Regions from separate parts of the Metabacillus indicus genome, predicted to be linked through region 1. Evidence: predicted binding sites of a transcription regulator. Region 1 holds the regulator's gene; the other holds the start of a gene.
What was found. Region 1 encodes CtsR, which represses protease genes until heat stress. Its sites were predicted from a motif close to ATGGTCAATAAAGGTCAAACA; they were not measured.
Positions count from the first base shown of each region.

Region 2: clpP (ATP-dependent Clp endopeptidase proteolytic subunit ClpP) is a predicted target of CtsR. The motif match lies at 4,008-4,028, and genes of this name have one in related genera.

Region 1 is NZ_CP176757.1:107,921-115,214, forward strand. Features, by position in the region: rRNA gene ACK1LH_RS00580 (23S ribosomal RNA) at 1-2,080, shown strand, start outside; rRNA gene rrf (5S ribosomal RNA) at 2,171-2,286, shown strand; gene ACK1LH_RS00590 (CtsR family transcriptional regulator) at 2,866-3,327, shown strand; gene ACK1LH_RS00595 (UvrB/UvrC motif-containing protein) at 3,343-3,888, shown strand; gene ACK1LH_RS00600 (protein arginine kinase) at 3,890-4,981, shown strand; gene clpC (ATP-dependent protease ATP-binding subunit ClpC) at 4,978-7,294, shown strand, end outside.
Region 2 is NZ_CP176757.1:3,669,763-3,677,056, forward strand. Features, by position in the region: gene rpoN (RNA polymerase factor sigma-54) at 1-892, opposite strand, end outside; gene yvfG (protein YvfG) at 971-1,189, shown strand; gene ACK1LH_RS18765 (peptidoglycan-binding protein) at 1,359-1,796, opposite strand; partial or broken gene ACK1LH_RS18770 (N-acetylmuramoyl-L-alanine amidase family protein) at 1,866-2,384, opposite strand; tRNA gene ACK1LH_RS18775 (tRNA-Arg) at 2,585-2,660, opposite strand; gene ACK1LH_RS18780 (STAS domain-containing protein) at 2,874-3,893, shown strand; gene clpP (ATP-dependent Clp endopeptidase proteolytic subunit ClpP) at 4,082-4,681, shown strand; gene ACK1LH_RS18790 (HPr family phosphocarrier protein) at 5,086-5,343, opposite strand; gene whiA (DNA-binding protein WhiA) at 5,368-6,318, opposite strand; gene ACK1LH_RS18800 (gluconeogenesis factor YvcK family protein) at 6,425-7,294, opposite strand, start outside.

The sequences.
Region 1 (7,294 bases):
TGGTTCTCTCCGAAATAGCTTTAGGGCTAGCCTCGAGTATGAGAGTCTTGGAGGTAGAGCACTGATTGGACTAGGGGCCCTCATCGGGTTACCGAATTCAGTCAAACTCCGAATGCCAAAGACTTGCTCCTCGGGAGTCAGACTGCGAGTGATAAGATCCGTAGTCAAGAGGGAAACAGCCCAGACCGCCAGCTAAGGTCCCAAAGTATACGTTAAGTGGAAAAGGATGTGGAGTTGCTTAGACAACCAGGATGTTGGCTTAGAAGCAGCCACCATTTAAAGAGTGCGTAATAGCTCACTGGTCGAGTGACTCTGCGCCGAAAATGTACCGGGGCTAAACGTATCACCGAAGCTGCGGACTGTTCTTACGAACAGTGGTAGGAGAGCGTTCTAAGGGCGTCGAAGCCAGACCGGAAGGACTGGTGGAGCGCTTAGAAGTGAGAATGCCGGTATGAGTAGCGAAAGAGGGGTGAGAATCCCCTCCACCGAATGCCTAAGGTTTCCTGAGGAAGGCTCGTCCGCTCAGGGTTAGTCGGGACCTAAGCCGAGGCCGAAAGGCGTAGGCGATGGACAACAGGTTGATATTCCTGTACCACCTCCTCACCATTTGAGCAATGGGGGGACGCAGGAGGATAGGGCAAGCGCGCTGTTGGATATGCGCGTCCAAGCAGTTAGGCCGGGAAGTAGGCAAATCCGCTTCCCATATAAGGCTGAGCTGTGATGGCGAGGGAAATTTAGTACCGAAGTTCCTGATTCCACACTGCCAAGAAAAGCCTCTAGCGAGGTGAGAGGTGCCCGTACCGCAAACCGACACAGGTAGGCGAGGAGAGAATCCTAAGGTGAGCGAGAGAACTCTCGTTAAGGAACTCGGCAAAATGACCCCGTAACTTCGGGAGAAGGGGTGCTTTTTAGGGTGAATAGCCCTGAAAAGCCGCAGTGAATAGGCCCAGGCGACTGTTTAGCAAAAACACAGGTCTCTGCGAAGCCGCAAGGCGAAGTATAGGGGCTGACGCCTGCCCGGTGCTGGAAGGTTAAGGGGAGAGGTTAGCGCAAGCGAAGCTTTGAACCGAAGCCCCAGTAAACGGCGGCCGTAACTATAACGGTCCTAAGGTAGCGAAATTCCTTGTCGGGTAAGTTCCGACCCGCACGAAAGGCGTAACGATCTGGGCACTGTCTCAACGAGAGACTCGGTGAAATTATAGTACCTGTGAAGATGCAGGTTACCCGCGACAGGACGGAAAGACCCCGTGGAGCTTTACTGCAGCCTGATATTGAATTTTGGTACAGCTTGTACAGGATAGGTAGGAGCCTTGGAAGCCGGAGCGCAAGCTTCGGTGGAGGCATTGGTGGGATACTACCCTTGCTGTATTGAAATTCTAACCCGCAGCCCTTACCGGGCTGGGAGACAGTGTCAGGCGGGCAGTTTGACTGGGGCGGTCGCCTCCTAAAATGTAACGGAGGCGCCCAAAGGTTCCCTCAGAATGGTTGGAAATCATTCGCAGAGTGTAAAGGCACAAGGGAGCTTGACTGCGAGACCTACAAGTCGAGCAGGGACGAAAGTCGGGCTTAGTGATCCGGTGGTTCCGCATGGAAGGGCCATCGCTCAACGGATAAAAGCTACCCCGGGGATAACAGGCTTATCTCCCCCAAGAGTCCACATCGACGGGGAGGTTTGGCACCTCGATGTCGGCTCATCGCATCCTGGGGCTGTAGTCGGTCCCAAGGGTTGGGCTGTTCGCCCATTAAAGCGGTACGCGAGCTGGGTTCAGAACGTCGTGAGACAGTTCGGTCCCTATCCGTCGTGGGCGCAGGAAATTTGAGAGGAGCTGTCCTTAGTACGAGAGGACCGGGATGGACGCACCGCTGGTGTACCAGTTGTCTTGCCAAAGGCATCGCTGGGTAGCTATGTGCGGAAGGGATAAGTGCTGAAAGCATCTAAGCATGAAGCCCCCCTCAAGATGAGATTTCCCATCACATTTGTGAGTAAGAACCCTGAAAGATGATCAGGTTGATAGGTCTGAGGTGGAAGCGCGGTGACGTGTGGAGCTGACAGATACTAATCGTTCGAGGACTTAACCACAGTCTAACTAAGCGTAAATTGCACGTGAATCTTGTTATCAAACGTTACTCAGTTTTGAAAGAATAACTCTTTCAACAAAAATGCATATTGTCTGGTGATGATGGCAAAGAGGTCACACCCGTTCCCATGCCGAACACGGAAGTTAAGCTCTTTAGCGCCGATGGTAGTTGGGGGTTTCCCCCTGTGAGAGTAGGACGTTGCCAGGCACGCAGAAAAAAGGACAGCAGAGATGCTGTCTTTTTTGTTGTTCTGAAGGAATGCAGGATTAATTAGTGCAAACAAATGGGGAATCGTACCCTGTGAAACTGTAAAACGATATCAGAGGGTAAGCAAATGCCCGAATCGTACCCTCCCAAACTGTAAATCGATATCCGAGGGTAAGCAAACTCTCAAAACATACCCTTCAAAACCGCAAAACAATTACAGAGCAGGCATGCATGTGAATACCATAGCAATTCCCGCTGGAAACTTATCCTTCTAACGAATTGCCCCTTGCCGCATACTTTTTATTCTTGCACAGAAAAGCTGCGTTTAATGGATCCCGGTCAGAAAAACAGCTCATCATTACCGATTCCTGACGTATACATAAAGTATTATCCTTCCTCCACCTTCCCTTAATTACTCTTCCCAATTAAAATAATGCGGCAAATTCTGTTTAAAAACGTTTCACTGCCGTTAATAATGGAAATAGATAGATGAGCAGTTATGAGTTGAAAAAAAGGTTCGTTCGTTTTATATTAGTGTTAAAGTCAAATATAGTCAAAGTCAAGTTAGGGGGAGGCGGAGTGCGTAACATCTCGGATGTCATTGAACAGTATTTGAAGCAGGTGCTTACGACTAGCGGCAAGGAGATCGTCGAAATCAAAAGAAGCGAAATTGCGGATAAGTTTCAGTGTGTGCCTTCACAGATCAATTATGTCATCAATACCCGTTTTACGATTGAAAGAGGATATATCGTAGAGAGCAAAAGGGGAGGCGGCGGCTACATTCGGATCATTAAGGTGAAATCGAATGATGCTGCGCATTTAATTGATCAGATTATGGGCATTATTGACAGGCGGATCTCGCAGTCATCTGCTGAAGATCTCATTTTAAGGCTTGTAAGTGAAGATGTGATTTCAGAACGGGAAGCAAAGATCATGCTGAGTGTGATTGACAGATCCGTTTTATATATTGAACTGCCGCACAGGGATGAATTGCGGGCAAGAATGATAAAGGCCATGCTGACTTCCTTGAAATATCGATGAGAGCAGGTGACAGACTTGATATGCCAGGAATGCAATGAGAGACCGGCAACATTTCATTTTACGAAGGTTGTAAACGGGGAAAAAACTGAGGTTCATATTTGTGATAAGTGTGCGCAGAACAACAGTTCCATGTTCATTGACACCAGCACGGGATTTTCTATTAATAACTTGCTGGCAGGCCTTTTGAACATGAATACATCCGTTTCCGAGTCAAAGCAGGATGTTTTTAAAAAAAATGAAGTTCTGCAGTGTCCCGGCTGCGAGATGACGTTCCAGCAGTTTACAAAAGTGGGGCGGTTTGGATGTTCCGAGTGCTACCGGACGTTTAAAGATCAAATTAACCCGATTTTAAGAAGAGTTCACAGCGGCAATACGGTGCATGCGGGAAAGATTCCAGAGCGAATTGGCGGTAGCATTCACATCCGCAAACGAATAGAGTTATTAAAACAGAATCTAAAAGAACAAATTCAGCAGGAAGAGTTTGAAAAGGCTGCTGAAATTAGGGATGAGATCCGTTCGCTTGAACTTTCGTTAAAAAGTTCCAGAGGGGGTGAATCCTGATATGTCACTTCAGCAGTTTATTAACCAGGCGATGAGTGCCTGGATGAGCAAGGATGGGCCAGATTCAGACATTGTTCTCAGCAGCCGTGTCAGACTGGCAAGAAACATTGAGAAGTACAGGTTTCCGACTTTTGCTTCGAATGAAGAGCTGCAGGGAATTCTCTCTCTTTTTGAAGAGACGTTTGCCGATAGAAGCGTAGATGAGATCGGCAAGCTTGAAATGCTTCGCATGGATGATTTGCAGCCTATTCAAAAAAGGGTGCTCGTCGAAAAGCATTTAATCAGTCCGAATTTAGCAGAGGATTCTTCGTTCGGCGCGTGTTTGCTGTCTGAGAATGAAGAGGTCAGCATCATGCTGAATGAAGAGGATCATATTCGCATTCAGTGTCTGTATCCAGGTCTGCAGCTGAAAGAAGCCTTAAAAGCAGCGAGCAGGCTTGATGACTGGATGGAAGGTTCGGTTGATTATGCGTTTGATGAACAAAGAGGATACTTAACAAGCTGCCCGACAAATGTGGGAACAGGGCTGAGGGCGTCGGTGATGATGCACTTGCCGGCTCTTGTGCTCACACAGCAGATGAACAGAATTATTCCGGCTATTAATCAATTAGGTCTGGTTGTTAGAGGAATTTACGGGGAAGGCAGCGAAGCATTAGGTAACATCTTTCAGATTTCCAATCAGATTACTCTCGGCAAGTCTGAGGATGATATTGCAGAAGATCTGCTGAGTGTGGTGCACCAGCTGATTGAAAAAGAGCGCTCTGCACGGGAGGCTTTATATAAAACGTCGCAGGTGCCGCTTGAGGACCGTGTGTTCAGATCCCTGGGCACGCTGACATACAGCAGGATCATTGAATCCAAAGAAGCAGCAAAATGTTTATCAGATGTGAGACTGGGAATTGATTTAAATATCATCAAAGATATTTCCAGAAATATTTTAAATGAGCTGATGATCCTGACTCAGCCGGGATTTCTCCAGCAGTACTCCGGAGGGGCATTGCGCCCGGATGAACGGGACATTAGAAGGGCTTCATTAATCAGAGAAAGACTAAACCTTGAAATGGTCAGAAGGATGGAGGATGATGAAGAATGATGTTTGGAAGATTTACTGAACGCGCTCAGAAGGTTCTTGCATTAGCACAAGAGGAAGCCGTCCGTCTTGGACATAACAATATCGGCACAGAGCATATTCTTCTCGGTCTTGTTAGAGAAGGTGAGGGCATCGCTGCAAAAGCGCTGACAGCTCTTGGCCTTGGATCAGATAAAATTCAAAAAGAAGTGGAGAGCCTCATCGGCAGAGGACAGGAAATTTCACAGACGATACACTATACTCCCCGAGCTAAAAAGGTGATTGAGCTTTCCATGGATGAAGCGAGAAAGCTTGGACATTCATACGTAGGAACAGAGCACATTCTTTTAGGTCTTATCCGCGAAGGTGAAGGTGTGGCTGCGCGGGTGCTTAATAACCTCGGTGTAAGCTTAAATAAAGCACGCCAGCAAGTGCTGCAGCTTCTTGGCAGCAATGAGTCAGGCTCAGGCCACCAGAGCGGATCGATGAACAATGCCAATACGCCGACTCTGGACAGTCTTGCACGCGATTTGACGGCCATTGCTCGCGAAGGCAGTCTTGATCCTGTTATTGGACGAAGCAAAGAAATCCAAAGGGTCATTGAAGTTCTAAGCCGCAGAACGAAAAACAATCCTGTTTTAATCGGGGAGCCTGGTGTCGGTAAAACGGCGATCGCAGAAGGCCTTGCCCAGCAGATCGTGAACAATGAGGTACCTGAGATTCTCCGCGACAAGCGTGTTATGACACTTGATATGGGTACTGTTGTTGCCGGTACGAAATACCGCGGTGAATTTGAAGACCGTCTGAAAAAAGTGATGGATGAAATTCGCCAGGCAGGAAACATCATCCTGTTTATCGACGAACTTCATACACTGATCGGTGCAGGAGGCGCTGAAGGCGCAATTGATGCTTCCAATATCCTTAAGCCGTCGCTTGCACGGGGAGAACTTCAGTGCATCGGGGCGACTACGCTTGATGAGTACCGCAAATATATTGAAAAGGATGCAGCGCTCGAACGCCGCTTCCAGCCGATTCAGGTTGATGAGCCGACAGCTGATGAAAGCATCCAGATTTTAAAAGGGCTTCGCGACCGTTATGAAGCTCATCACAGAGTATCCATCACGGATGAGGCAATTGATGCAGCGGTTAAGCTTTCAGACCGCTATATCTCAGACCGTTTCCTTCCGGATAAAGCAATCGATTTAATTGATGAAGCCGGTTCGAAAGTTCGCCTCCGTTCGTTCACAACTCCTCCGAACTTAAAAGAGCTTGAAATGAAGCTTGAGGAAGTGCGCAAGGAAAAAGATGCATCTGTTCAAAGCCAGGAATTTGAAAAAGCGGCTTCTCTCCGTGATACAGAGCAGCGTCTGCGCGAGCAGCTCGAGGAAACGAAGAAAACATGGAAAGAAAAACAGGGTCAGGAAAATTCTGAAGTGACAGTGGATGATATCGCAATGGTTGTTGCGAGCTGGACTGGAATTCCTGTATCGCGTCTTGCCCAGACAGAAACAGATAAGCTGCTGAACATGGAGCAGATTCTTCATAACCGCGTGATTGGCCAGGATGAAGCAGTTGTAGCTGTTGCAAAGGCTGTGCGCCGTGCAAGAGCAGGGCTTAAAGATCCGAAGCGCCCGATTGGATCATTTGTTTTCCTCGGCCCTACAGGCGTAGGTAAAACAGAGCTTGCAAGAGCACTTGCAGAATCCATCTTCGGCGATGAGGATGCCATGATCCGGATTGATATGTCCGAGTATATGGAGAAGCACTCAACATCAAGACTCGTTGGTTCTCCTCCGGGATATGTCGGGTATGAAGAAGGCGGGCAGCTGACTGAAAAAGTACGCAGAAAGCCGTATTCAGTTGTTCTTCTCGATGAAATTGAAAAAGCTCACCCTGATGTTTTCAATATTCTTCTTCAAGTGCTTGAAGACGGACGATTAACAGATTCTAAAGGAAGAACGGTCGATTTCAGAAATACTATCTTAATCATGACGTCGAATGTCGGCGCAAGTGAACTGAAGCGCAACAAATACGTCGGCTTCAACGTTCAGGATGAGGCGCAGGATTACAAGGATATGAAGGGCAAGGTTATGAATGAGCTGAAAAAAGCATTCAGACCTGAGTTCCTGAACCGTATCGATGAAATTATCGTGTTCCACTCTCTTGAGAAGAAACACATTAAAGAGATTGTTACTCTTATGGCGGATCAGCTGATGAAGCGTCTTGCCGAACAGGATCTTGTGCTTGAACTGACAGATGCTGCACAGGAGAAAATTGCCGATGAAGGCTTTGATCCTGAGTACGGTGCCCGTCCGCTGAGAAGGGCGATCCAGAAGC
Region 2 (7,294 bases), 590 kb from region 1:
GCTGATTCAGTGTTTTCATCAGCCATTTGCACTGGTTGAGTTTAGACGAAAGATACTGCTTCACATCCGCATCATCAGTGGCTGAAAAGGCAGCTTCATACGAAGAATTCACCCCGATTTTAGGTGAACTCTCTTCATTATACATCACTTGCCACTCACCGCCGATTTTCTTTACGATCAGCTCCGGCACAATGTAGCTGTCATGGGCATGATGAAAAGCAAGACCTGGACGGGGATGCAGCTTTTGGATAAAGTCCTGCACACTTTGTATCTCTTTCAGTTCCAGTTTCGTTTTTTTCGCAAGCTCTTTCCATGACTTTTCTGCAAAAAGATAAAAATAATCGCGGATAATCAGTTCTGCTGTCTGATTGCGGTCAGGCAGCCGCAGCAGCTGAAGGTAGATGCACTCCTGCAGATTCCTGGCTCCCACACCTGCAGGATCAAGCTTTTGAAGATTTTCAAGCTGAATCTGCAGTTCATCTTCGCTGATGCTGAATCTTTCTGCCAGCACCTGCAGATCTTCTTCTATATACCCGTTTGGATCCAGGGCATGAATCAGAATGTGCAGCGCCTTTTTCTCCTGTGGCTGCATCTTCATGCCAAGCAGCTGAGATTCCAGATGCTGCTGCAGAGTCGCCGTCCTGCTCGCTGCATTTTCTAGCAAGTCTCCTTTTTTTGAGGCATTTGCCGTTTTGAGGGCTGAGGTATGATACAATACGCCTGAATCAGGCTTGTCTTTCACATCAATGAGGGGATTTTCAAGGGTAAGGTCCTCTATGTAGGACGCGAGTTCCATAGAAGAGTACTGAAGGAGAGTAATCGCTTGCTTTAGTTCCTGTGTCATATTCAGTTTTAAGGACTGCTCTTGAAATAAACCTGCTTTCATATCCATAGATCGTTCCCCCTGCTGTTCATTTTACACGAAAACGGTCCATCATTGAATGGAAGAAACTTCAAAGGAGAGATCAATTTGAGCGAATTATTTTCAGTTCCCTATTTCGTACAGAATTTCAAAGAACATCTCAGACACAATGAGAATCAGATTCCTGAGCTTGATGCAATGAATCGCTATTACCGGTCGGTTGTTTCAACACTTGTACAAGATCAGCTGACGAAAAATTCGGTTGTGCTGAAACGGATTCAAAACCTTGATGAAGCATATAACAAGGTAAAAGCCACCTTGAAATAATTACCTGTTCACAAAACAGGGATGATGATTTATCATTGGTTATGTTGAGTCGCCAAGCGCGGCAACATACACTTTTTGTCCAGTGCGGCTTACTGGACTGCTTACATATTATTCACATTCCATAAAAACATGCCCCGCCGAAAAACTCGGCGGGGCTTTTTTTGTTTTTTCAGCGGAACAGCCTTGCCCATGTTACAGGACCGACGATCCCGTCAACCTTAATTCCTTCTCTTCTCTGAAAATTCCTTACTGCCTGGGCTGTGACAGGGCCATAGATCGAATCGGCAGGAACACCCAGTTTCTTTTGAATTTCCCCAATATTTGAGCCTCTCATGTACGGAGACTTCAGTCTGTAAAGAGTTCCCGGGAACGGTTTCGGACGCCTCGGTTTCGCTCTGTTCAGCCTTCCAAACGTTTCCGGACCGACTATCCCGTCAACCCTTATGCGCTGCTCCTGCTGAAATTGCCTTACCGCCGCCTCCGTTTCAGCTCCAAACGTTCCGTCTGCCCCGAACCTCGGAAGCGGATATCCAAGGGAAATCAGTTTTCTCTGCAAAAACGTGACATCTGCTCCAGAATCCCCTCTTCTTAATATCGTCGTGTCCACTTCACTGCCCGTCTCGCGCTCGGGCGGCTGGACTCTGATTGGCGGAGACGTGCTGCTGTCCCACGCATTATAATAGGCACGGACGTCCCTTAAAAACTGCGCGAACGTTACTCCGTTCGGTACAAGCCAGCTTTCAGGATCCGTGCGCCTGCGCGGATCAAGAGTACTGTGTGCGATAATTTTAGTCGAAGGATCGAGATTAAATCTGCGGCAAAGGTACGCATGGTACCAGACATACCTGTCGTATGCCTCTCGGAAAACCCCCGTGCGGCAGAGCTCTACTCCAATTGCCGCATCATTTGCATCAGCCCCGAACAGACGGTTGTCCTCAGGATTTGTATACAAATTATGATAGGCTTTTTCATTCAGGGGAATAATCTCGAGAATTTTCCCGTCATCTATAAATGTGTGGGCCGACGCACTCGGCTGTGAATTATTAAAATAGGCAAAATGATCATCTGCATCTGCAGAATTATTGGCGGTCTCGTGTGCAACAATAAAGAGCGGCCCGGACAGACCTGTTCCCGGTCTCGAGTTTCCAATTCGTATATAGCGCTGCTCAATCTGATATTTATCAGAAACACTCACTTTTATCACTCCTTTATATAGTAGATGATAGAGTGAGAGCTTTGGGAAAGGCTGTTAACCTGAGGCATGCGCCTGTTTTGGGGAAAAATCTAGTTTGTGACCGCGAGGCAGACAAGTTTGTGCTAGTTTTGAATGTCCGGTGTTAAAATTCCAATAAAAAAAGAGCTGCTCCCATAAGGAACAGCTCTCCTGCAATTTGACGCGCTCGAGAGGATTCGAACCTCCGACAGACGTGGTACCGGAAACCACCGCTCTATCCAACTGAGCTACGAGCGCACGTATTAGCCAGTAGCGCTATTATACGACAAAACCGCTGCCTGTTTCAAGCGTTATTTTTCTTCGTATCACGAAAGCCGCCTATTTCATGTACTCTCAAAATATACAGTGTGCATCTTCTGTTGTATGATTAGAAAAACAGGCTTCATCACAGCGGTATAAAGGGTAAAGGGCTTATAGACAGAAGCAGCTGAATAAAGGAGATTAAACACTATGACTGACCGCTATTCAATAAATGTTAACGGTTCCTCTTTCGATTGGGATTTAAAGCAGGCAGCCTATCACTTCGAAGGAGATGAAGTCGTTTTATTCTGGATCAACACGGCCTTCAAAACATTCCTTGATTCAATTGAAGAGATCTCTGGAGAAAATGCCGCAAGACTGGTTCTTGAAACAGCCGGCTATCGCACAGGTGAAATTGTCAGCGACTTTTACAAGCGTTCAATCGGAAAAACAGAGGATATTTTGAAGAGCCTGCCGAATACATATGTTACAGCCGGTTGGGGCAGGACCACGATTGATGTCCTGTCTTATGACGAATGCAGAGCTGTAGTCAGAATTGAAAACGGCTGGGAGTATAAGGTGAACAAAGCTCAGGGCAAAACGGTGGAAGGCTCGTTTCTGGCCGGTCACTGGGCCGGTGTATTAAGCGGCCTGTTTGGGAAAACGGTCTGGTACAGAGTGCTGAAAAGCCAGACAAGCGGAGATCCGTATTCAGAATTTGAATTTTCACCTTCCGGAATCACTCCGCAGCGGAATATCCGCTCCCTGATTCAGGAGCAGGAAAGGGCTGACGTGCTTGCGCTGGAACAAAGTGTTGCTAAGCGGACCGCCGATCTTGTTGATCTTGTGAAAGAGATTTCTTCACCAATTATCCCGGTTCTGGACAACATCATCGTCCTTGCGATGATTGGAAGATACGACGAAGCGAGGGCTGAGGAACTTTTAACAAAAACTCTCTCAAACCTGCCAGAGTATAAAGCGACGTTTCTCATTCTGGATCTGACTGCTATCTCTCAAGTGGACGAGTTTACAATTGACTTGCTTCAAAAGCTTGTTCAGGCTTCCGCGCTTCTTGGAACATCGTGCATTTTAGTTGGCATTTCTCCTGAGCTAAGCATGAAAATTGTCAGCTCACGGTATCAGATGCAGAACATTCCCTGCCTCTCTACGCTGAAACACGGCATTCACTACGCCCTGGCGCAGGAAGGACTGCATATTTCAAGAAAATAGTACCCTCTTCTTCTCAATCGTTTGAAAAAAAGAAAAATTGGGTAACATGGTTACAGTCACTAGCTCTGACATATACATAAGAGGGGCCTTAAACATGCTCAGGCGGCAGCGTTTCGTTTGACCTTTATTGACCTTAGTTGTATGATGAGAGTACATAAATTTACCTTTACTTTAAAGGAGGAAATACGATGAATTTAATTCCTACAGTTATTGAACAGACAAACCGCGGTGAACGTGCATATGACATTTACTCACGTCTTCTAAAAGACCGCATCATCATGCTTGGAAGCGGAATTGATGATAACGTTGCAAACTCAATCGTTTCTCAGCTTTTATTCTTAGAAGCAGAAGATCCAGAGAAAGACATTTCTATCTACATCAACAGCCCTGGCGGATCCATCACTGCCGGTATGGCCATTTACGATACAATGCAGTTCATCAAGCCGCAAGTATCAACAATCTGCATCGGTATGGCAGCTTCTATGGGAGCATTCCTTCTTGCAGCAGGTGCCAAAGGCAAGCGTTATGCCCTTCCAAACTCTGAAGTCATGATCCATCAGCCACTTGGAGGAGCGCAAGGCCAGGCTACGGAAATTGAGATCGCTGCAAAACGCATCCTTTTCCTTCGCGACAAGCTTAATCAGATCCTTGCAGACCGCACTGGCCAGCCGATTGAAGTCATCGCGCGCGACACAGACCGCGACAACTTCATGACAGCAGAGCGTGCCCTTGAGTACGGCTTGATTGACAAAGTCATGGACCGCAATACATTAGCAGACAAAAAATAAGAAGTGCAAAAAGAACGGCATCCTGCCGTTCTTTTTTTATTTAGATTTTACATATGAACGCTAAATACCTCTTTTTCTAGTAAGATCTTGGGCATTTGGCAGTTGATTTACTGTCTGGATCTGTTCAGCAGCTAAATCAGGCACCTGCGCAGTCCGGATTAACAGAGATCAGTGCGTTACATCCAACAATCAGTGCAATACTTCCAACTTCGAGTATTTTACAACCAACTTAGATTGCGTATCTACCAACTTTCCCTGATTTACGACCAACTCTCCATACGAACGCAAACTACCTCTTTTTCTAGCAAGATCTTGGGCATTTAGCAGTTGATTTGCTCCACTGGACCAGGCCAGGCACCTGCAGCTAAACTTGCACCATAAAAAAAACGGCCCAAAGGCCGTTTTTATGCTTCCTGCTTTACGTATTCTGTTAAAACTTCGAGTGCTTCGTTTTCGTCGTGGCCTTCTGCAATCAGTGTTACGGTCGATCCTGAGCTGATGGCAAGGCTCATGAGCCCCATGATGCTTTTGGCGTTAACCTTTTTCCCATCCTTCTCAAGGAAGATATCTGATGCGTACCTGTTGGCCTCTTGTACAAATAATGCTGCGGGACGTGCTTGTAAGCCTGTTTTCAAACGAACTTCGACCTGTTTTTGAGCCATGTAAATCCCCTCTGCTTTCCCCTTTTATTTGATTGTTACCGGCTGGCCGTTTCTAAGCTGTTCTGCAATTTCGTCCAATTTTCTCAGGCGGTGGTTTATGCCTGATTTGCTGATTTTGCCGCTCGAAACCATTTCCCCGAGCTCTTTCAGCGTGACATCCTGATACTCTACCCGCAGCCTTGCAATTTCGCTTAATTTATCAGGCAGAGCTTCAAGACCCATTTTTTCATCAATGAATTTAATATTTTCAACCTGGCGGATTGCAGCGCCAATTGTTTTATTTAAGTTAGCGGTTTCACAATTGACGAGCCTGTTTACGGAGTTTCTCATATCCCTCACAATGCGTACATCCTCAAAACGCAGCAGCGCCTGATGGCCTCCAATGATACTCAAAAACTCGGAGATTTTTTCCGCTTCCTTTAGATAGGTGATATACCCCTTTTTCCGCTCAAGTGTTTTGCTGTTCAGGTTAAAAACATTCATCAGCTCGCACAGTGCATCATTATGCTCTTTGTACAGAGAGAAAATTTCCAGATGATACGAGGATGTCTCAGGATTATTCACTGAACCTCCAGCAAGGAACGCCCCTCTGATATACGATCTTCTGCAGCACTTCTTTTTAACGAGATCTTCTGAAATACTTCTAATAAAGGTGAAATTCTCCCCAAGGATGCTTAAATCCTCCAAAATTTCACGGGCTTTTTCTATCAGCCGAACGATATAGACATTATTCTTTTTCAAACGCATTTTTTTCCGGACAAGCAGTTCAACAGAAACGTCATACTGCTTTTTTAAGAGAGTATAAATTCTTCTGGCTATTGCTGCATTTTCAGTCTGAATATCTAGAATCAATTTTCGATTCGAAAAAGAAAGAGAGCCATTCATCCGGATGAGTGCAGACAGTTCTGCTTTTAAACAACATGGTTTAAGTTCTATGTTAGTCAGTTCTTTTTTTGTTTCAGAAGCAAAAGACATCGTTCTGCACCCTCCAATCAGTATGAATGCATTCGTTTGCACTCTTTATTTTTTTGCCGTTTTCCGCGGATTAGCAAGAAAGGCTCCGCGGAAAGCCTGGGTCTTATCAAGTAATCATCTCATACAGGAGCTTTGCTACCTTTACGGTGTCATGCCGGATGACGTTATTTTCATAGGAGACAATCTTATCGTGGACAATTTCAAGTCCCAGTTCACGGAGTGCCTCTATATCATAGTTTACCGGTTTTGCCAGTTCTTCTGCATATAATGCTTTCATCATATCAGGAATCACTTCATCATTCACTAAAATTGTATCGATGAATGGGCATTTCATGTGATCGTTCAGTGCTTTTACATGATCGGATGCTGTGTAATCAAGGGTTTCACCGGCCTGTGTCATCACATTGCAGATATACACTTTTTTGGCTTTAGCCTTGCATACCTCATCACCGATTTTTGGCACGAGCAGATTCGGCAGAATGCTTGTATATAGACTTCCCGGTCCTATGAGAATGAGGTCTGCCTTCCGGATGACGTCAATTGCTTCGTCGAGGGGCTCAATCGTTTCGGGTGAAAGAAAGACCCGTTTGATTTTTTTCCCCGAGTAAGGAATTTTTGATTCTCCGGAGACGATGGTGCCATCTTCCATCTCTGCATGGAGTACAACGCTCTTGTTCGCAGCCGGAAGGACTTTTCCCCGGACATTCAGCACCTTGCTCATCTCGGTGACCGCGTGGAAGAAATCTCCCGTGATGTTCGTCATGGCGGCAAGAATCAGGTTCCCAAGAGAGTGCCCTGTCAGGCTGTTGCCTTTATTGAAGCGGTGCTGAAACAAATTTTCAACAAGGGGTTCCACATCTGAGAGCGCAGCTAACACATTGCGTATGTCACCTGGCGGCGGAATACTTAGTTCATCGCGGAGCCGGCCAGAGCTTCCGCCGTCATCTGCTACAGTCACAATCGCTGTAATATCCAC